One region of the Peribacillus sp. N1 genome, then DNA from elsewhere that is predicted to be linked to it. Evidence: riboswitches for the same ligand, from Rfam matches in the RefSeq annotation. Region 1 holds a riboswitch; each other region holds the start of a gene.
What was found. Region 1 has a riboswitch for cobalamin ahead of ACYP5M_RS19595 (ribonucleoside-diphosphate reductase subunit alpha). Riboswitches for the same ligand answer to the same signal wherever they lie in the genome.

Region 1 (5,051 bases):
TTATACAAATTTTCAAGGCCTAGCATACGTAACCGTTTGTTGGCGATATATTCGATGTACTCATTGAATTCTTCCAAATCAAGATCGGCTTTGGTTTGGATATCTTCGAGCATATATTCAGACCATTCCTTTTCGAGTTCGACTGCTTTTTCAATCGTTGTATAGATGAACTTCGTGTTTTCTTCATTATTTAACTCCGGATATTCATACATCAAGATTTGAATGAGCATTCCAATGAAATCGAAATGTACCATTTCATCGCGATGAATATAGGATATCATCGTAGCCGATCCGGTCATTAGATTTTGCCGTCCTAAATTATAATAAAAGGCGAAAGCCAGATAGAAATAAATTCCTTCAAGGTTCGTTGAATGGATCAGTGCCTCGAATAAATGCTGTGGGCTGGGATCGTCCACGAACGTTTGATAAGCATCAACGATCGGTTGGTTACGCTTAATCACTTCAGGATGTTCTTTGATGCGGTCGAAAAGCTGTTTTTGCTTGCCTACCGGAATCAAGGAAGCAAGGATATAGGAATAAGATTCATTATGGATCGATTCCTGCTGGGCCATGTTGGCCAGGATAGCTTTTGCCGCCGGATCTTTGATGTACCGAAGGATTTCTACTAATGTGGGCGTTTGAAGACTGTCCATTCCAGCAATCATCGTAAGGATATCGAGAAATGCATCCTGGATATCTTCATCCAATTCGCCCCACTGCTTTTTATCCTGAATCATGTTCACGCTCGAAGGCTTCCAAAAGTTATTGATGAGCTGTGTATAGGTATCATAGAATTTTTCATACTGAATATCGTTCCAAAGGAGGAAGCCTGAAGCTTCTCCTTTGAAAACACCGGTTGCCTTGGTTGGATGCGTCGGTTCGAGCATCCGAATTTTTTTGATATGATTGGTCATTCGTGAAAACTCCTTTAAGAATAGATTACTGGGTCATGATTGTCGTTAACTTGAACAGCTTTCGCAGGCATTGTCATATTCGGAAGAAGTCGAACGAACATAATACGTTGATTTCAACCCGCTTTCCCATGCCGTTAAATGTATATCCAACAGGACCTTCGCTTTGATTGTATTGTGTACATACAGATTAAAGCTGATTGCTTGGTCAATATGGCGTTGTCGGGCTGCATTTTGCCTGATGCTTTCCAGTTGGTCCAAATTGAATCGCGTCTTTTTATAATATTCATACGTATTTGGCGTCAAGCCTGGTGCGGTCACCTTGAATTTGAAGTTTTTCTTTTCTTCGTAAAATTCAATTTCATACAAAGGGTCGATGCCATCCGTGGAATTACCGATTTTGGCTGTCGATGAATTGGGGGCAATCGCCATTAAATATCCATTACGGGTTCCGTGTTCCTGTACGTCTGCTTTTAAATCCATCCATTTTTGATCTGTATAGTCACGGAGTTCGAAATAGTCCCCTGTATGCCAATCAGATCCTTCAAAATATGGGTATGATCCTTTTTCCTTGGCCAATTCGTTGGATGCCTTGATTGTTAAGTAAGCGATCTTTTCGTATAAAGCATCGGCATATTGAACAGCCTCATCGGATTCCCAATAAATATTCTGTGTGGCAAGTAAATGATGCCATCCAAACGTTCCTAAACCAATTGCCCGGTAACGTTTGTTCGAGATGGATGCTTGTTTGACAGGAAGATTATTCACATCAATGACATTGTCCAGCATACGGATCTGAATGGGAATCAATCTTTCCAAAACATCGCTGCCCACCGCCCGTGGCAAGTTAATGGATGAAAGGTTGCAGACAACGAAATCGCCGCTTTTACGAACCACAACAACATCTCCATCTTCTGTTTCATATTCATCCGTGATCGTCGAAGGGCTTAGGTTTTGGGCAATCTCCGTACAAAGGTTGGAACAATAAATCATACCTTTATGTTTATTGGGATTCTTCCGATTCACTTCATCGCGGTAGAACATATACGGTACGCCTTCTTCTAATTGAGAAATCATGATGCTTTTCATGATGTCCATCGCATTGATTTTTTCAAAGCTGTAGTTTGGAAGCGTGCCATTTTCTGCGGCCTCGACAGCAAGTGCATAATGTTTCCTGAAGCTTCCTTCGCCTTTCTTCTCGTCATAAAGATCTTCAAGTGAAAATCCAAGGGTTTGCTTAACGGTATGCGGATCGAAAAGATACCATTCTTTTCTGTCGCGTACAGCCTCCATGAATAAATCCGGTATGCAAACGCCTGTAAATATATCATGGGCTTTTAATCTGTCATCCCCGTTTTGTGTCTTCAAATCGAGGAAGCTCATGATATCTTTATGCCAGGCATCCAAGTAAATCGCGATGGCACCTTTACGTTGCCCCAATTGATCGACACTTACAGCTGTCTGGTTGAATAGTCGAATCCAGGGAGTCGTGCCGGAACTATTTCCAGAGAAACCCCGGATATCAGAACCAAGCGAGCGAACCTTACCAACGTAAAGGCCGACACCGCCGCCGAATTTAGATACTTTTGCTGCATCGTAGTTTGATAGATAGATGCCATCAATGGAATCTTCAATCGCGTCGATAAAGCAAGAGCTTAACTGTCCATGTGTTTTCCCAGCATTGGAGAGTGTAGGAGTCGCAACGGTCATATAAAGGTTGGACATGGCCCAGTATGCTTCTTTTATAAGTTGCAGGCGGTGCTCCGTTTTTTCCATTCGCATGATTTCCATCGCGATGATCATGAAACGTTCTTGCGGCAGTTCGTAGACCTTGTCCTTTTTTGGGCGGGCCAGATAGCGGTCGTTCAATAAGTAGATGCCTATGTATGAGAATAATTTATCTTTTTCCGGGTCGATCACCGAGCCCAATTCCTCAATTTCCGCTTTTGTATATGAAGATAGCAGTTCTGGCTTGTAAATTGGATAACGCTGACCTTCCGAAAGCTGGGAGAGTTCTGTGATCAGCTCATAGAATGGGCCATAACTCTTGCCTGCATAACCTCGATTGGCTTGTGCATCCCTATACATTGTATTCAACAGTTCTGCTGCAGCAACGAATGTCCAATCCGGAGCATCGATATCCACACCCTCAAGAGCGAGCTGAATCAGTTTTTTTGATGCCTGTTCTTCGGTTGAGTCACTTTTGCGATCAAGCCATTTTGTAAAACGCTTTTTGAACTTTTCCATATCGAGACGGCCTTCGAATTCCTTCGATAACATCTCAAGCTGGATGGATTTCTTTTCTGTTTCATTTTCACTTATGGTAGAGTTATATGTTTGAGTCATTAATAATCCTCCTTGTTAACTTCCGCTAAAATAAAAAAACCGCCCAAAGAATTGAGCGGATCAAACGATAGAATAAAAGAGCCATGAAAAAATAGCCGTTATACTATCGTTTCATCATCTCAATCCCCGAAGAATAAGAAACGTCAAAAATTCAAGGCAGGTCTCCTGACTCATGATCATCCTACTTTGAGTCCTTCCCGTATAGAGAGCTATACAGTGGGTTTCTCATTTCGTCACATTTACAGTTGCGGGGACAGTTCCGGGTTTACACCGGATTCCCTTTTCAGCCATCACTGGCACCTTGGATTATAAAAATTCTATATATAGTTATTGGTATAGATTATGTAATCAATATCTAGTATTTCTGCTTATATTATCGTAAGCCATATACGATGATAATTCAACTAATATATTTGAAAAAAACCAACCCTTATCTATTGACAAAGTGATGGCAGAGGGTGAAGGAATGAAAGATTTTATTGGGGAATGGATAATTCAAGCGCTGATTTTACGGGATTTTGTGTTAAAATAAAGTGTCTAGTAAAGGTGGCTCTCCCTTATTGCGGTGAGGGGATTCGCGGAAAAATATTTATGAAAAAGGGGATAAAATCTTGGAAAAAGTATTAGTTTTTGGACATAAAAACCCGGATACAGACACAATCTGTTCAGCAATCGCTTATGCAGATCTGAAAAAGCAGTTAGGTATCAACGCTGAACCAGTTCGTCTGGGTGAAGTGAATGGTGAAACTCAATATGCATTGGACCAATTCAAATTCGATGCTCCCCGTCTTGTGGAAAAAGTTGCAGGGGAAGCTGATGGCGTAATCTTGGTCGATCATAACGAACGCCAGCAAAGTGCTGAAGATATTGACCAAGTCCGTGTGTTGGAAGTTATCGACCACCACCGTATCGCTAACTTCGAAACGAGCGATCCTTTATATTACCGTGCGGAACCAGTTGGCTGTACGGCAACCATTTTAAATAAAATTTATAAAGAAAACGGCATTGAAGTTCCTAAAGCAATCGCAGGTCTTATGCTGTCTGCCATCATTTCCGATTCTTTATTGTTCAAATCACCTACATGCACGGAGCAAGACGTTGCAGCAGCTATGGAATTGGCTGCCATTGCGGGAGTCGACGCTGAAACATATGGCTTGGAAATGTTGAAGGCGGGAGCTGACTTGAGCGACAAAACGATCGCCCAGCTCATCACACTTGATGCAAAGGAATTTTCCATGGGATTGGCTAAAGTGGAGATTGCACAAGTAAATGCTGTGGATCCAAACGAAGTCCTTGCTAAGCAAGCTGAATTGGAAGCGGCGATTGAAGCGGTAATCGCTGTCAAGGAATTGGACTTATTCCTATTCGTCGTAACGGATATCTTGACTAATGATTCTGTTGCCTTGGCTCTTGGTAAAGCGGCTTATGCAGTGGAAAAAGCATACGACGTTTCATTAAACAACAACATCGCCGTCTTAGAAGGCGTTGTATCGCGTAAAAAACAAATCGTTCCGGTCTTAACGGACGTATTCAGCAAGTAATAAAGGAAAAGGGATGCTCATTATTTGGGCATCCATTTACTGTACATGCAAAAAAAGACTCAACCATCCATTAAGGATGTTTGAGTCTTTTTTCTTAATTCAAGGCTTCCTTTTCTTTTTCATAGGCGATGACAATCAATTCTTTATTGGCTTCCTCGCCAAGTTTGCTTTCAAAGCTTTTCAGTTCATTCAATAAATCCGGTGACAGATTTGCTGCTGTATAATCCTGCTCGGGTGTCATGCTTTTCGCTCC
Region 2 (5,051 bases), on a different contig from region 1:
GGTATTTATCTTAGTCGTTTTTGGACATACCCAATTTTTAAGCGGCTGGAGCCGTGAAGAAATCATATTCATTTATGGATTTTTCCTTATCCCATTCGCCCTTTTTTCAGCCTTTTTCAACATCTGGGATTTTAATGACCGCTATATCGTCAAAGGTGAAATGGACCGGATATTAACAAGACCGATACATAGCCTGTTTCAAGTCATTTTAGAAAGAATCGAGCTTGAAGCGTTATTTGGTGTTGTGACCGGTTTGATCATTATATTCTATTCGGGGATTTCATTGGATCTGCAGCTTGCGTGGTATGACCCGATTCTTTTCATCATTTTTGCAATAGGCGGGGCCCTTGCTTATGCAGCCATATTCGTTGCGATAGCAAGCATTGGTTTCTGGTCGGATGCGAAAACATCCATCATGCCAATGATGTACAATATCGGGAACTATGGGCGCTATCCTGTTGATATTTATAATAAGGTCATTCGTTTTGTCCTTACATGGGTGCTGCCATTCGCGTTTGTTGGTGTCTATCCGGCATCTTATTTCCTTAGAAAAGAAGAGTGGTATGCATATGCATTTGCCACACCTGTAATTGGGGTAGCCTTTTTCATGATATCCGTATTCATATGGAATCAGGGAGTGAAGAGGTACCGCGGTGCAGGGAACTGAAAGAAACCCCTTCAACAGCATTCATGTTGAAGGGGTTTTTGTTTATTTGCGTTTATTCTTTCTTTCAATATATCTTGCTTGTGCTTGAACATATAGCTGCTTTTCCACTTCGGTTTCCGGAATGACCTGTGGTACGTTTGTCGGCTTACCGTCTTCATCAATGGCCAGCATCGTTAAAAAAGCACGGGCCGTAAGCTGTTTCTCACCTGTTAATAGGTTTTCGCGCTCCACTTTCACGAATACCTCCATTGATGTGCGATGGGCACAGGTGACATAAGCTTCAAGGTTGATCGCATCCCCCGTCTTGATGGGGGCCAAAAAATCAAAAGAGTCGCTTGAAGCAGTCACAACGGGTTTTCGACAATGGCGCATAGCTGAAATGCAGGCTATTTTATCAACATAGGCCATTACTTTTCCGCCAAAGATGGTATTGTGATGATTTGTATCCGGTGGAAAAACAAGGTCGGTTAAAAAAGTCCGTGACTGCTGTGTTGGGTGGGCAACTTGCTTTTCAATCATTTGCCGGTTGGTTTAGCTAACAGGTTTTCACGGACGATTTTTGCTGCTTCGACCATGTTTTTCAGGGATGCGACGGTTTCCGGGATACCCCTTGTTTTCAGTCCGCAGTCAGGATTGATCCAAAACTGGTCTTTATCCAATACCTTGATCCCACGTTCGATCATATCGACCATTTCTTCCACTGCCGGCACACGCGGGCTGTGAATGTCATACACACCTAGACCAATACCTTTTTCATATGTTTTTTCCTCGAATGCGGAAGCAAGCTCCCCATGACTGCGGGATGTTTCGATGGAAATTACATCGGCGTCGAGGGAGGAGATGACATCCATGAAACTGTTGAAGTCGCAATAGCACATATGCGTATGAATTTGGGTTGTATCCTCCACGCTTGATGTCGATATCAAGAACGAATTCACAGCCCAGTTCAAATATTCGTCGCGATCGCTTTTTTTCAATGGCAGACCTTCTCTAAGTGCAGGCTCATCGACCTGAATCATTTTGATTCCAGCGGATTCCAATGCAATGACTTCTTTTTCCAAAGCGAGTGCCAGCTGATAGCATACATTCTCCCTGGAAATATCATCACGGACAAATGACCAGTTCAAAATCGTAACAGGACCTGTAAGCATTCCCTTTACCGTCTTCTTCGTCAGTGATTGTGCGTATACACTTTCCCTGACTGTCATCGGTTCGATGAAATGGATGTCGCCGTAGATGACTGGCGGTTTCACACAGCGGGATCCATAGGATTGTACCCACCCCTTTTCTAAAAAGACGAATCCACCTAACTTATGGCCGAAGTATTCAACCATATCCGTTCGTTCGAATTCCCCATGAACAAGGACATCCAAACCGATTTCTTCTTGGATTTCGATCCACCTGCCGATTTCTTCGTTAACGAATGTTTCATATTGCGAAGCGGTCCATTCTCCTCTTTTGAATTTCCCGCGTGCTTGTTTAACATCAAATGTCTGCGGAAAGCTGCCGATCGTAGTCGAAGGAAGAAAAGGCAATTTGAAAAATGCCTGTTGTTTTTGGTAACGCTCTTTAAATGGAAGCTGACGGCCGGCGGTTCTGGTTTTAACCTTTTCGACATTGGATTGTACAGTTCCGTGATTCCGGGCATTTGAACTTGCTAACGTTTGAAGCGTGAATTTATTTGCATCGACTTTCTCGGCGATTGCTTCAAAGCCTTGATTATTCCCTTTGACCAAGAGTGTGATTTCCTCAAGTTTCTCATCAGCGAAAGCAAGGGCCTCTTTCACTTCGTTTGATAGGGCGGTTTCATTACGAACGGTCACCGGGACATGAAGCAGGGAACAAGAGGGCTGAAGCCAGATTCGGTCTTCGGCTACCATTGTCTTAAGAGTCTCGATCAATTGGATTTTTTTCGATAAATCAGAAAGCCAAATGTTTTTTCCGTCAATCAAACCTGCAGCAAGCACTTTGTCCTTCGGAAAGCCGAATGCTTCCAGGTTGCTTAGATTCCTCCCTTTGTCATGTACAAAATCAAGACCGATTCCTTGGACTTGTAATTCGATGACTTCCTGGTAATGTTCCACGGCATCAAAGTATGTTTGTAGCATGATGTTCAGGTTTGGTGCTGCTTCATTCAGTTTTTCATAGAGGTAAGTAACAGTTTGCATATCTTCTTTGGAAATCGATGAAACAAGTGAAGGTTCGTCCATTTGAACCCACTTCACGCCTTCTTGCTCCAACTCCCGGAGGATTTGCGTGTATAGGGGAAGCAGGCTCAGGATGATGCCAGGGATATCTTGTTTTTTGAAGCCTTTGGAAAGGGAGATGAAAGTATAAGGACCGATCAACACGGGCTTTGTTTCAATTCCTAGCTTTTCCTTGGCTTCCCGATATGCTGCAAGTGGTTTATTTTCCGTTAACGTTAGCTGTGGCACCTTTAATTCAGGGACAATATAGTGATAGTTCGTATTGAACCATTTCGTCATTTCGGAAGCGACTTCATCATTGTTTCCGCGAGCCATTGAATAATAAACGGAAAGGGGAACGCTTCCGCTTTCATAGGCTGAATAACGTTCAGGAACAAGACCGAACATTACGGACATATCGAGCATTTGATCATAGAAAGTGAAGTCGTTGACAGGAATGATATCAATGCCTCGTTTCTTCTGTTTTTGTAAGTTGCCTAAACGGATGGCTTTTAGTTGTGCCGTAAATTCTGCTTCATCGATTTTACCGGACCAGTAAGCTTCCAATGTACGTTTCCATTCACGATCTTCCCCGATTCGAGGGTAACCCAAACTACTGCTTTTCAATATTCCCATCCTCCTATATTCATTTAATTGAGCAATAAAAAAAGCATTCCTAACCGTCAAAAGAGATGGTTAGAAATGCTTAAAATAAAGAGGCATGCAAAATGCCCCTTACAATTATAAGGTCCCTAACACCTCCCTATCTCCCGTAGGTTAAAACAGTGTTGTCGAAATAGGCAGGTCTCCTGACTTAGGGATTAACATTAGCGGCGGGCCTTCCCGATCCGTTGATCAGTGGCATATTGGATGGCGCTAACACTCCCATTACAGTGGCGGGACCGTCCCGGAATTACACCGGACTTCCCTTTTAATCCTAATTAAAAACTAGGAACCTATTTCCACATATGAAATTTGACAAAACCTGCCTTGATAACTGTTTGCAGGTTAAAAATTTATAAAATAAAAACTATTATAAAAATTTAGACAATCTTAACATATCCGACCAAAAGGGTCAACATGGAAAAACGATTCAGGAAAAGTATCCGGTTATAAGGTGTGTGGGTGATAAGGATGAGGTCTGTTCCTAAAAAAGAATATATTGTTTGGACAGGGAGTATGTATAGAGGAAGTGGCGTTTTGAAATGGGGCGTGGGGGATGACTTTCTACATCTTGATTGCAGGAATCATTTTTTGCATGGTGATGAGCATTCGTACGTTATTTCTTGTCGAGTCGGGAGGAAAGAAGTTTTCTCTGGAGGATATGCTGTGGCTTGGCAATTTATATGCGACGATATTAGTTGGATTTGCACTGATTTATTTATTATACGAACTTCAGAATCATTCGGTGATTCTTGATATGGGCAATCGATTGGATGGCACTTTCTATGAACAGTTGAAGACTTCTTTTTATTTTAGTGCGATGACGATGTTTTCTGTAGGGTATGGAGATATAGCCCCGATTGGAATGGGCAGGATGATAGCTACGATTCAGGCTTTCATCGGTTATACACTGCCGGCAGCGTTCGTGATCCGGACGGTGATCGATTTGGAGCACAAAGATAGGAAGGATAAATGAAAGTTGTGTTTCTTTCGATTATTGGGTACTCTTACCATAATGAAAGAAATGGAGGGTTCAATATGACTGTTAAAATTGGAGAAAAAGCACCTGATTTCAAGCTCCCTGCAAACAATGGTGAAATGGTGTCCCTATCGGATTTTAAGGGGAAATATATTGTTTTATATTTTTATCCAAAAGACATGACGCCAGGTTGCACGACGGAGGCCTGTGATTTCCGGGACCATAATGAGCAATTTGAGGAATTGAACGCGGTCATCATTGGAATCAGCCCAGACCCAGCTGCACGTCATGAAAAATTCATCGAAAAACATGGATTGCCTTTTCTGCTGCTGGCTGATGAAAATCATGAAGCGGCTGAATCATTTGATGTGTGGCAATTGAAAAAGAACTTCGGCAAGGAGTATATGGGCATTGAACGTTCAACTTTCCTGATTGATAAGGCTGGTATGGTAGTCAAAGAATGGCGTAAAGTAAAGGTCAAAGGCCATGTCGAAGAAGCTCTTCAAACTCTTCGCGACCTCGAAAAATAAGGGACAGGCAGATGAAGGATGAGCGA
Region 3 (5,051 bases), on a different contig from region 1:
ATTTGTTCAGCATCCGCTTGGTCGGTTCAAAACTTCTCGGGATAGAGTCCTTCCGCTACTGTCCGTAAGGCTAGTGGTGCACGAATCCCTTCCGCGCCCGCTGAAAGAGGAAGCACGATGATTGCTTTATTTCGAATGGCCGGTACATCCGCCAGTTCACTTTTATTTAATAAGAATGCTTCTTTTTGCTTTATGGGGATATCTCCGTAATCAATGATGGCAATGACATCCGGATTCCGATCGACGACTTCTTCCCAACTGACCTCAGGCCACCCCCCTTCCGTATCACCAAAAATGTTCTGGCCGCCAGCCATGGAAATGATTCCTGTCATGTAATTATTTTTCGCTGCCGTTCTCGGTACTTCTTCACCGCTGTCATATACGAAAACGTTTTTGGGCTTGCCTGCACTTTCGATTTTTGCTGTAGTTTCTTTTATTTCCCGTTGCATCTCTTTGATGACTTCCGCTGCTTTTTCTTCTACATGAAAGATGCGTCCAATATTCTCAATATCTTTATACACATCTTCTATTGTCGGTGTTGACATATTGGAAGACTCTTGGATATATGTATTGATTCCGGCTTCTTTTAGCTCTTGGACGGTTCCTAACGTTTGTTCCGTAAAGGCGCTTTTCCAGCCTGCATATGCAAAATCCGGCTCAGCTTCAAAGAAAACTTCTTTTGATGGGTATTCCTTGGAAAGCACAGGCACTGTTTCATAGGCATCTTTATACTTTGGCAAAATTTCGTCATCCAAATAAGCCGTACCTGCCATTGAATCCTGCAACCCCAATGCAAGCATGATTTCCGTCGCATGCTGGTTTAGCGAAACCGCACGTTTTGGTGCCTCTGCATAGGTGAATTCATGATCCAGATTAGTGATGACCACTTTTTCTTTTCCACCTTTTTCGCTCTGTTTGCCTCCGTCCTTTGAAGCTTCCTCGGAGTTATTGCAAGCGCCCAATATCATCATTGCCAATAAACTGATGCTTAACAAAATCTTTCGGTAAACAGTCATATACTTTCCCCTCATATCCATTGTTTTTTTATATATGTGCTAAAAAGGTGATATGCGTCTTTTGCGTGATGGGGTGTATGCCGATTTCCGTTTCCACCCCGAACACCTTCCTTATCATTTTTGTCGTCAATACAGCTTCTGGTGTTCCGGATGTGATCACTTTGCCATTTTGGATGACATATATATGATCACAATACATGGCTGCCAAGTTTATATCATGCAGAGCCGTCAAGACGGTAACGTCCAGCTTTTTTACAAGGTCCAGCAATTGGAGCTGATGCCTGATGTCTAAATGATTCGTTGGTTCATCCAGGATGATGATATTCGCTTCCTGGGCAAGGGCACGGGCTATGAGGACACGTTGTTTCTCACCACCTGATAAGCTCATGAAACTCCTGTCTTCAAATCCACTCATTTCAACGCGAGCTAATGCTTGATTGACGATTCCTCTATCTTTCTCCGTATCTCCCTGAAATAACCGCTTATGAGGATGCCGTCCCATCCAAACCATCTCTTGTACACTAAAGTCGAAGGTCAGGGATGTTTCCTGACTGACAACCGCCATTTCCCTGGCTGTTTGTTTCTGTGAAAGCCGGTAAAGGTCACGGCCGTCCAGGTGAACAGCTCCCGTATGAGGCTTCAAGATCCGAGAAGCATTTTTTAATAAAGTGGATTTCCCACTCCCATTCGGACCGATCAGCCCAACGAACTGCCCAGTTTTTATTTGCAGTGATATATCCTCAATGATAGGAGTGTCCAGAATTGAATAGGATACTTCTTCAATAGCTAATCTCACTTGCCCCCACCTCCAAATGAATATGAACTTCGCCGCAAAAGCCAAATGAAGAATGGTCCTCCGCAAAGTGCGGTGACAACGCCAATCGGAAGTTCTTGAGGTGCCAGGACCAGCCGGGCACAAACATCTGACCAAATGACGAGGATCATGCCAATCAATATGCTGCATGAAAGAACACGTTTATGGTCTGTCCCGACCAATAGCCGGGCTAAATGCGGTACGACCAGACCGATGAACCCAATCGAACCGCTTACAGCCACAACTGTTCCCGTAACAAGGGATGTAATGATGATCAGAACTTTACGGAAGGCTTCCATATTGACTCCGAGCGTCGCGGCTACTTCTTCGCCCATCAATAAGATATTGAGGGAGCGGGATTGTACGATAAGGAACAAGGAAACCACAAGCACCACAACCGCTGGAATCGGTATGTATTCCCATTTTGCCCCCGCTAAGCTGCCCATCATCCAAAACATCGCTTCACGGATGCCGGAATCTTTTGGTGCAAGAGTGACAATGAAATTAGTGACGGCAGACATGATCATCGAAATGGCTACACCCGCCAATAACAGCCTTGTCGTTTGAATTCTCCCTCCCACTTGAGCCAATAAATACACGGAAAGCATCGCAGCCATGGCCCCCAGGAAGGCACCGAATGATAACGCATATTGACCGAATATAGGAAGCGCCCCAAAAAGAATGACAAGGGTTGCAGCAACAGAGGAACCAGATGAAATGCCCAGAATATACGGATCTGCAAGTGAATTGCGCACCAAGGCCTGGATGACGACACCCACTACGGATAATCCCGCACCTACCACCGCACCGAGCAATACACGGGGCAGGCGGATATCCCAAATGATCCGCTCTTGTGCGATACTCCAATTCACCTCCAGAAAACCACCGATAAAAGGCAGATGCCCTAAGGCGATCTTCCAAACCGTTATTGCTGACATCTTAACTGGCCCAAGGGTAACAGCGAATGTAACTGATAATAAAAGGATGCACAGCAAGAAAAATAGCAGAAAACGAAACCTGCGCTTGGCATTTCTCTCAAAATGAGGTTCTTCAAGCACATCCCCTCTCTCTTTCAATGAGCTTCTAATCAATGACTCTTCCAATGATGAAATCCTCCTTCAAAAAAAACACAAAAAAACCCCAATCCTTTTAACAAAGAATGGAGTTACGAGTATAGGCCAAAAAATACGGAAGGACCTAAGTCCGCCTTTTCTTACTCTCGAACACCTCTCCTCTCAGCGAAGGAAAAATTGGTGATGCTCACTAGGTAGGTCTCCTGGCTTCCATATCAACATTTCCTTTCGTCTTCCCTGACTGACGGTCAAGTGACATCCTGAAAGAAAACTCCTTGGTTACAGTGGCGCGACCACTCGGGATTTGCACCCGATTCCCTGTTACCCTTTGTTCACACAAAGGCACCCAGCGGCAAATATATGAACTTCGCAAAATTTTCCAAACAATTAAATACAACGTTAGTATAGTATACTCCCAATCTTTTCACAATTAAAAAAATGGGATGCGGTCTATTATATAGAAGAAAATGGATTTAAAGGTTCTTTCTATAATGGTAGAATGTTAGCTTTGACCCGTATCCACACTAAACTCCTCATCAATCGAAATCCGTTCAAAACCGTTTTTCACTAAAACCTTTTGGGAAGCGATATTGTCGCTTGTAGTTTTGGCATGTATTTGAGTCACATTCAATTCCGGCGCCAGATTAACCAAAAGCTTTAGAGCTTCATTCGCAAACCCTTTTTGCGTAAACGCTTCACCGATTCTATAACCGACATGAGCCGTACCATTAACGGGGTCGATATCCACAAGATTAATCCTGCCGACGATTATGCCTGAACCATCCTTAATCAAATAACAAGAAGAGATAGCATCTTCTTGTTCTTTTAATAATTCCTTATGCCTGATTCCAAACGATCCAAAGCTATAATAATCATCTCCCCGGCCTGGGACCGTTTGCTCGAAAAACCTTCTATTATTGCATTCAAATGCAAATAACGCTTGTGCATCCCGTTCATTAAGCCTGTCAATGTATATATCCATTATTCTTCCACCCTTTCAAAAAAACGCTCCTAATCTATCATTCAAGAAAACAAAGGGCTTATCCTTCCTGATAAATAGATAGATGAAGATTTGTACCCTGGCTTGATCCAGCTTCCCTTTATTGTTCCCTCAAATCCAGTTCCTGAATAAAGATAAATACATGAATTACTACAAAAGTCAAAAATAAATTATTTTTTTCTGGTAAAAAATCAGCGGATGATGTATCATAGGCTTCAGATATTCATTATTCTCATTTGGTTAATCGGAATTAGGAGGAATATATATGATTGGTTATGTGTTTTTAAATCTTGCCATAATGCTCGTTCTTTTAGGCGTTTTATTTTACATGAATAAGAAGCATATTTCCTTTACAAAAAGGGTCTTTACTGGACTTGGTTTAGGAATTGTATTCGGACTTCTTTTGCAGTATTTCTATGAACCTCAGTCAGATGCGATCGTTAAATCGGTCGATTGGTTTAACATTGTAGGTTCCGGCTATGTCAAGTTCCTGCAAATGATCGTCATGCCGCTTGTCTTCATTTCAATCTTATCCGCATTCACAAGATTGAAACTGACTAGCAATATTGGAAAGATCAGTGTCCTGATCATCGGAATCCTGCTTGGAACGACTGCGATTGCAGCTGCTGTCGGGATCACCTCGGCAACTGTATTCAATTTGGAAGCCGTTCAAATTGAGCAAGGGGAAGCGGAGTTAAGCCGCGGGGATCAAATATCGGAAACATACGGTACGATTCAGGATAAAACGATGCCGCAGCAAATTCTTGAATTGATTCCGTCCAATCCGTTCCTTGATTTAACGGGTGCACGTCCGACATCAACCATTTCCGTTGTAATTTTTGCTGCATTTCTTGGGATTGCCTATTTAGGAGTCAAAAGGAAACAGCCTGAACATGCTGAATTTTTTGCTAAAATAGTAGATACATTGCACAGCATCATCATGCGCGTAGTAACATTGATCCTGCGTTTAACACCTTACGGGATCTTGGCGATCATGACGAAGACGGTAGCTACGAGCGATTTGGATGCCATCCTGAAATTAGGAAAATTCGTAGGTGCCTCTTATGTCGCCCTGATTGTCATGTTCCTTATCCATTTGCTATTGCTGATGCTTGCAGGATTGAATCCAATCGTATATTTGAGAAAAG
Region 4 (5,051 bases), on a different contig from region 1:
ATGGGCTGTTCTTCCAACCGGTTTAGCTCCAAGAAATAAGTCGAACTTCCCTTTTCGGAAGACAATCCCGATATCATCCATCACAGCACTATAACAAGCCATCCCACACCCATTAAAACCGATGTTCAGTTCCTTGGGCATTTTCATTCCGCCAAGCACCCGGTGTATTTCGTCCGCATAAGGAATGGATTCCGCTTTTTCACCATCACAGAAATCACAGGCTTTTAATGTCAGTACATCTCCAATCGGCGACAAAAGAAAGTTTGCTGATTGCAATTTCCCCGTTATGACTTCCGGATCCGTTGTCGGAATCTTTAAGACGATTTTATGATTTGGCGTGTATTCCATCGTTCCCTTTTCCCCAACAACTTCCGCAAGTGTCATCATTTGTTTGGGAGTGAATTGTTTATTCGCCACACCTGGACTAACGGCAAGTTCGAATACCGACTCCATTTTTTGCTGAACAATCGGCTGAATGGATTGCTTAACGGTTTGACCCTTGACTCTTGACAGGGCCTCCATTGCCATTTCAAAGGAAGCTGGCTTCTTTTCTGGTGCTTTTGTAAGTAATCCAACTCCTCCAGCGGACTCGGTTAAGGTCTCTTGATCTAATGCCCACGGTTCCGCTTCTTTTTGCAGTCGCTGATGCGGCTTCAATGTTTGCTTTTCCGAATTCAAAGTATATTTTCTCTGATAGCCTCTTGGTGTGATGATTTTGTCATCATATAAAAAGGTGGATGAATTACCGATAATGACGGTGGTCAACATTCCAATATCGTGATTCAACATATCCTGCAAATTGGTTATGACAATATCCTGCCTATCGCGATAAGCACTTTTCACCAACCCGACAGGTGTATCCGGCGAGCGGTAGCGAAGGAGAATTTTCTGTGTTTCAACAATTTGCCGGGTCCGCCTGCCGCTGCGCGGATTATAAAGTGCAATGACAAAGTCTGCCATTGCAGCTGCTTCAACCCTTTTAGCGATCAGTTCCCAAGGAGTTAAATGATCACTGAGGCTGATCGTACACGAATCGTGCATGACTGGTGCCCCGAGTAAAGACGCACATGAGTTGATTGCAGAAATGCCAGGAATGACTTCAATGCCCACTCCAGTTTCTTCTTTCCAGCCTTTCTCAATCAATACTTCATAAACCAACCCTGCCATCCCGTAAACTCCGGCATCCCCACTGGAAATCACCGCCACTTTCTTTCCCAGCTCCGCTTGTTTCACTGCTTCCTGTGCACGTGATACTTCTTCAGTCATCCCCGTACTAATGATCGTTTGATCTGTAAGCAGTCCCTGAATGAGTTCAACATAAGTTTTATAACCAATGATGTAGTCACTTTCTTGAAGGGCTTCGACGGCACGTTTGGTAATGTGTTCAAAATTCCCGGGCCCAAAACCCACGACGAATAATTTACCGTTTGTACTCATTAAGACATCTCCTTTTACGCTTTGTTCTTTGAAATACCCGTATGAGCAGGAAAATCTGGATTAGGGGTCATTTCCCCATCATTGAATTGATAGATCATCTGTGGAACAAATTCACCATCATCGATATTACTGACGATCTGCCGACCGAATTCAGGCGTTTCCACTCGATACCAGTTTCCTTGGGGATAGGCAATCACAACGCAGGCATCCTTACATCTTCCGTTACAGCGTGTCCTGGTTGTATGGATTTTCAAATCAAGTCCCTTTGAAGTAATTTCATCGCGAATCGCTTGGGTTACTTCTTCCCCGCCCTTTTTCATGCAGCTGCTCCCATTACAAATCAACAGATGCGTATTTGTACCCATCAAGTTCCAAGTAGTCATCTTCTTCCTCCTGAGTTCAGGGAAAAGGCAAAATAAAAAACCTTAACATTAGAGTCAAGGTTTTAAAAAAACTATATGAATGAGAAGCCAAAGGCAAACATGCCAAATCCTTCCAAAATCGTCATAGTCCTTCTACCTTTCCCTCCGAAAAGTATCATGCAATTTTAAAAGCAGGTTTCCTGGCTTACGCTTCATTTTACTTTGTCCCTTCCCGGCATCATGCCAGTGGCTATCGACAATTTCATCAGCGTTTACAGTAGCGGGGGCTGCATCGGATTTTCACCGATTTCCCTATTATCCCTTGCTTATTCACACAAGGGCACTTTTAAAATGAAATATTTGGTTTTATTATACATTTCTAACTAACTTAATCTATCATATAACAACTTTATCAAAATTCAATAGTTTATTCCGACTGTTTAGAAAAGTTTAATAGTGTAAAACCAGTTAAAATCCTTTCCTTGCAACAAAATCCGTCCCGAAAAAAAAGATAGTGTAGCTGAAATTATTTCTTTATGGTACACTATACGAGAATTTTCAAAATAATTACATAAGTTTTATGGTGTTGAATTTCTCGGAATTCAACTTAAAAGGGAAGCCGGTGAAAATCCGGAGCGGTCCCGCCACTGTAAAGGGAAGTCCTATTACTTTAACTTTAATCCACTGTCAAATGAGATGGGAAGGATGTAATGGGATGATGAACCAAAGCCAGGAGACCTGCCATGAAACGTGAAACTGTTTCAGCCTACGAGGATGGGCGTGCGGATCAGGCAGAATGGCCCATGATTGCTTCATGCTGCAAAATTCCTGTTCATTACGCACTTCTTTCCTTTGAGAGAAGTGCTTTTTATGTTGGGCGCCGCTTTTCTTCTCAAGATTGATCAGAAAAATTTAAAAGTATTGAAAGGAGAAAGAATGAAAAGAACCAATTGGAAAATTATTTATTTTGTCATCTTGTTGCTTTTTATCCCGAACCGGGCAATGGCCATGCATATCATGGAGGGCTTTTTACCCATTGAATGGGCTATATTCTGGTGGGCCGTGACGTTTCCATTTTTAATCTTGGGTTACCGGTCCATTAGGTCCAAAGTTAGGGAAAATCCAGAAACAAAAATGATACTTGGCCTATCGGGCGCATTTGTATTTATTTTATCGGCCCTAAAGATTCCTTCCGTTACGGGAAGTTCTTCACACCCTACCGGAGTTGGTTTGGGTTCCATATTATTCGGACCATTGGCCATGAGTGTCGTTGGCTCCATCGTTCTGTTATTTCAAGCTGTTTTACTGGCTCACGGAGGATTGACGACATTAGGGGCCAATGCATTTTCCATGGCCGTTTGCGGACCGTTCATTGCTTACTTTGTCTTCAAGGGCGCAACTAAATTGGGGTGGTCTTTTTCACTTGCCGTTTTCTTGGCAGCTGCTTTTGGAGATTTAGGAACCTATGTGGTCACTTCCGTTCAACTTGCTCTTGCTTTTCCTTCCGAGGTAGGAGGATTCATGGCCTCTTTCAGTAAATTTGCAGGTATTTTTGCCCTGACCCAAATTCCCTTGGCAATCAGTGAGGGGTTATTGACAGTCGTCGTAATGAATTTCTTGAAAAAATACAATCTAGGTGAATTGAAATTGCTGCGAGTTTTTTCTAAGGAGGCCCGTTAATATGAAAAAAAGTCTACTGCTGCTTTTCCTGGTTGTCATTCTTGCAACCATACCGTTAATCACCCAACAAGGAACGGAATTTGGCGGTGCCGACGGCGAAGCTGAGGAAGCCATCACTAAGATCCATCCGGAATACAAGCCATGGTTCAACAGTATATGGGAGCCGCCAGGTGCAGAAACCGAAAGCTTATTATTTGCGCTTCAAGCTGCAATCGGAGCCGGTTTCATTGGATACTTCATTGGCGTGATGAGACAAAGGAATAAGCAAACCAAACAAGAATTGACAGAAAAATCGAAGCATGTTACTCATTGATAAATATGCCTATTTCAATGGGCTAAAGGATGTTCATCCGTTGGAAAAGATGGTTTTTGCACTTTCCCTTTTGCTGTTTTCGTTAACGGTAAGGGATATGACCGTTTCGCTCATCACTTTTACGGTGATGAGCGCTTTAATCATTTTTGCGGCAAAAATCCCGCTTTCCTATTATCTGAAATTACTTCTATTGCCAGGATTTTTTATACTATCTGGAACAATTACCATCCTTTTTTCTTTCACAAGCGAATTTACTTCGATATCGAATATATGGTGGTCCTGGAAGGTCGGGAACTGGCAAATATTCATCAGCGATGACAGCGTCGGTACAGTGTCCAATTTGATCACTGTTGTATTCGGCAGTATCAGCTGTTTATATTTCCTTACCTTAACTACACCCATTACCGTCATCCTATCCGTGTTGCGAAAACTAAAAGTGCCTTCCTTATTGATTGATTTAATAGAATTGACTTATCGCTTCATCTTTATTTTTTTAGATACAGCTTTGGCCATTCATCAAGCACAAGCTTCACGGCTAGGGTATGTTTCATTAAGGAAAGGCATACAATCTCTCGGATTACTAATCTCGTCTTTATTTTTAGGAGTATTGCAGCGCTCTGGGCAATTGACGATGGCCATGAACGCAAGAGGCTATCAGGAGAACCTTTCCTATCTCGAGGATACTTACACCTATTCCTCACGCAATTGGCTGATCGCGATAGTAATATTAGTAAGCTTAATCTTTATTAATGGATATTTGTAAATTGGAGGCAACCCAACAATGGACGAGCATATTTTTCATATAGAAGGCCTCACCCATCAATTCGCAGATGGAACGTTCGCTTTAAACGATCTGTCGCTAACGATTCAACAGGGTAAAAAGATTGCATTATTAGGCAATAATGGTGCCGGCAAATCGACTTTATTCCTCCATTTAAATGGTCTTTTACAACCTACAGCAGGAACAATCAGATTTAAGGGCAAAAAAATGAAATATGACCGTAAATCATTATTATCATTACGAAAGCAAGTCGGGATCGTTTTTCAAGATCCCGACTCTCAGCTCTTTTCCGCTAATGTACAACAGGATATATCGTTTGGACCGATGAATTTAGGATGGGATAGAATTAAGGTTCAAGAGAAAGTAAATTGGGCAATGGCCCAAACGGAAGTAACGGAACTGAAAGACAAACCTACCCATTTTTTGAGCCTTGGGCAAAAAAAACGTGTCGCCATTGCGGGGATACTCGCCATGGAGC

Region 2: linked by a shared signal. The riboswitch ahead of metE (5-methyltetrahydropteroyltriglutamate--homocysteine S-methyltransferase) and the one ahead of ACYP5M_RS19595 (ribonucleoside-diphosphate reductase subunit alpha) in region 1 are both predicted to bind cobalamin.
Region 3: linked by a shared signal. The riboswitch ahead of ACYP5M_RS11420 (FecCD family ABC transporter permease) and the one ahead of ACYP5M_RS19595 (ribonucleoside-diphosphate reductase subunit alpha) in region 1 are both predicted to bind cobalamin.
Region 4: linked by a shared signal. The riboswitch ahead of ACYP5M_RS02345 ((2Fe-2S) ferredoxin domain-containing protein) and the one ahead of ACYP5M_RS19595 (ribonucleoside-diphosphate reductase subunit alpha) in region 1 are both predicted to bind cobalamin.

What each region holds. Positions count from the first base shown of each region.
Region 1 is NZ_BAAHZO010000005.1:224,860-229,910, reverse strand. It holds gene ACYP5M_RS19600 (ribonucleotide-diphosphate reductase subunit beta) at 1-914, opposite strand, end outside; gene ACYP5M_RS19595 (ribonucleoside-diphosphate reductase subunit alpha) at 960-3,257, opposite strand; cobalamin riboswitch at 3,396-3,576, opposite strand; gene ACYP5M_RS19590 (manganese-dependent inorganic pyrophosphatase) at 3,869-4,798, shown strand; gene ACYP5M_RS19585 (hypothetical protein) at 4,893-5,039, opposite strand.
Region 2 is NZ_BAAHZO010000007.1:162,418-167,468, forward strand. It holds gene ACYP5M_RS23410 (ABC transporter permease) at 1-667, shown strand, start outside; gene ACYP5M_RS23415 (acyl-CoA thioesterase) at 710-1,186, opposite strand; gene metE (5-methyltetrahydropteroyltriglutamate--homocysteine S-methyltransferase) at 1,183-3,489, opposite strand; cobalamin riboswitch at 3,636-3,828, opposite strand; gene ACYP5M_RS23425 (potassium channel family protein) at 4,073-4,492, shown strand; gene bcp (thioredoxin-dependent thiol peroxidase) at 4,555-5,025, shown strand; gene ACYP5M_RS23435 (aminopeptidase) at 5,037-5,051, shown strand, end outside.
Region 3 is NZ_BAAHZO010000002.1:611,108-616,158, forward strand. It holds gene ACYP5M_RS11410 (ABC transporter substrate-binding protein) at 27-1,016, opposite strand; gene ACYP5M_RS11415 (heme ABC transporter ATP-binding protein) at 1,045-1,812, opposite strand; gene ACYP5M_RS11420 (FecCD family ABC transporter permease) at 1,809-2,888, opposite strand; cobalamin riboswitch at 3,080-3,268, opposite strand; gene ACYP5M_RS11425 (GNAT family N-acetyltransferase) at 3,406-3,885, opposite strand; gene ACYP5M_RS11430 (L-cystine transporter) at 4,169-5,051, shown strand, end outside.
Region 4 is NZ_BAAHZO010000001.1:503,874-508,924, reverse strand. It holds gene cobJ (precorrin-3B C(17)-methyltransferase) at 1-1,437, opposite strand, end outside; gene ACYP5M_RS02345 ((2Fe-2S) ferredoxin domain-containing protein) at 1,452-1,820, opposite strand; cobalamin riboswitch at 1,973-2,162, opposite strand; cobalamin riboswitch at 2,364-2,559, shown strand; gene ACYP5M_RS02340 (hypothetical protein) at 2,543-2,701, shown strand; gene ACYP5M_RS02335 (energy-coupling factor ABC transporter permease) at 2,736-3,479, shown strand; gene ACYP5M_RS02330 (energy-coupling factor ABC transporter substrate-binding protein) at 3,481-3,792, shown strand; gene cbiQ (cobalt ECF transporter T component CbiQ) at 3,779-4,555, shown strand; gene ACYP5M_RS02320 (energy-coupling factor ABC transporter ATP-binding protein) at 4,574-5,051, shown strand, end outside.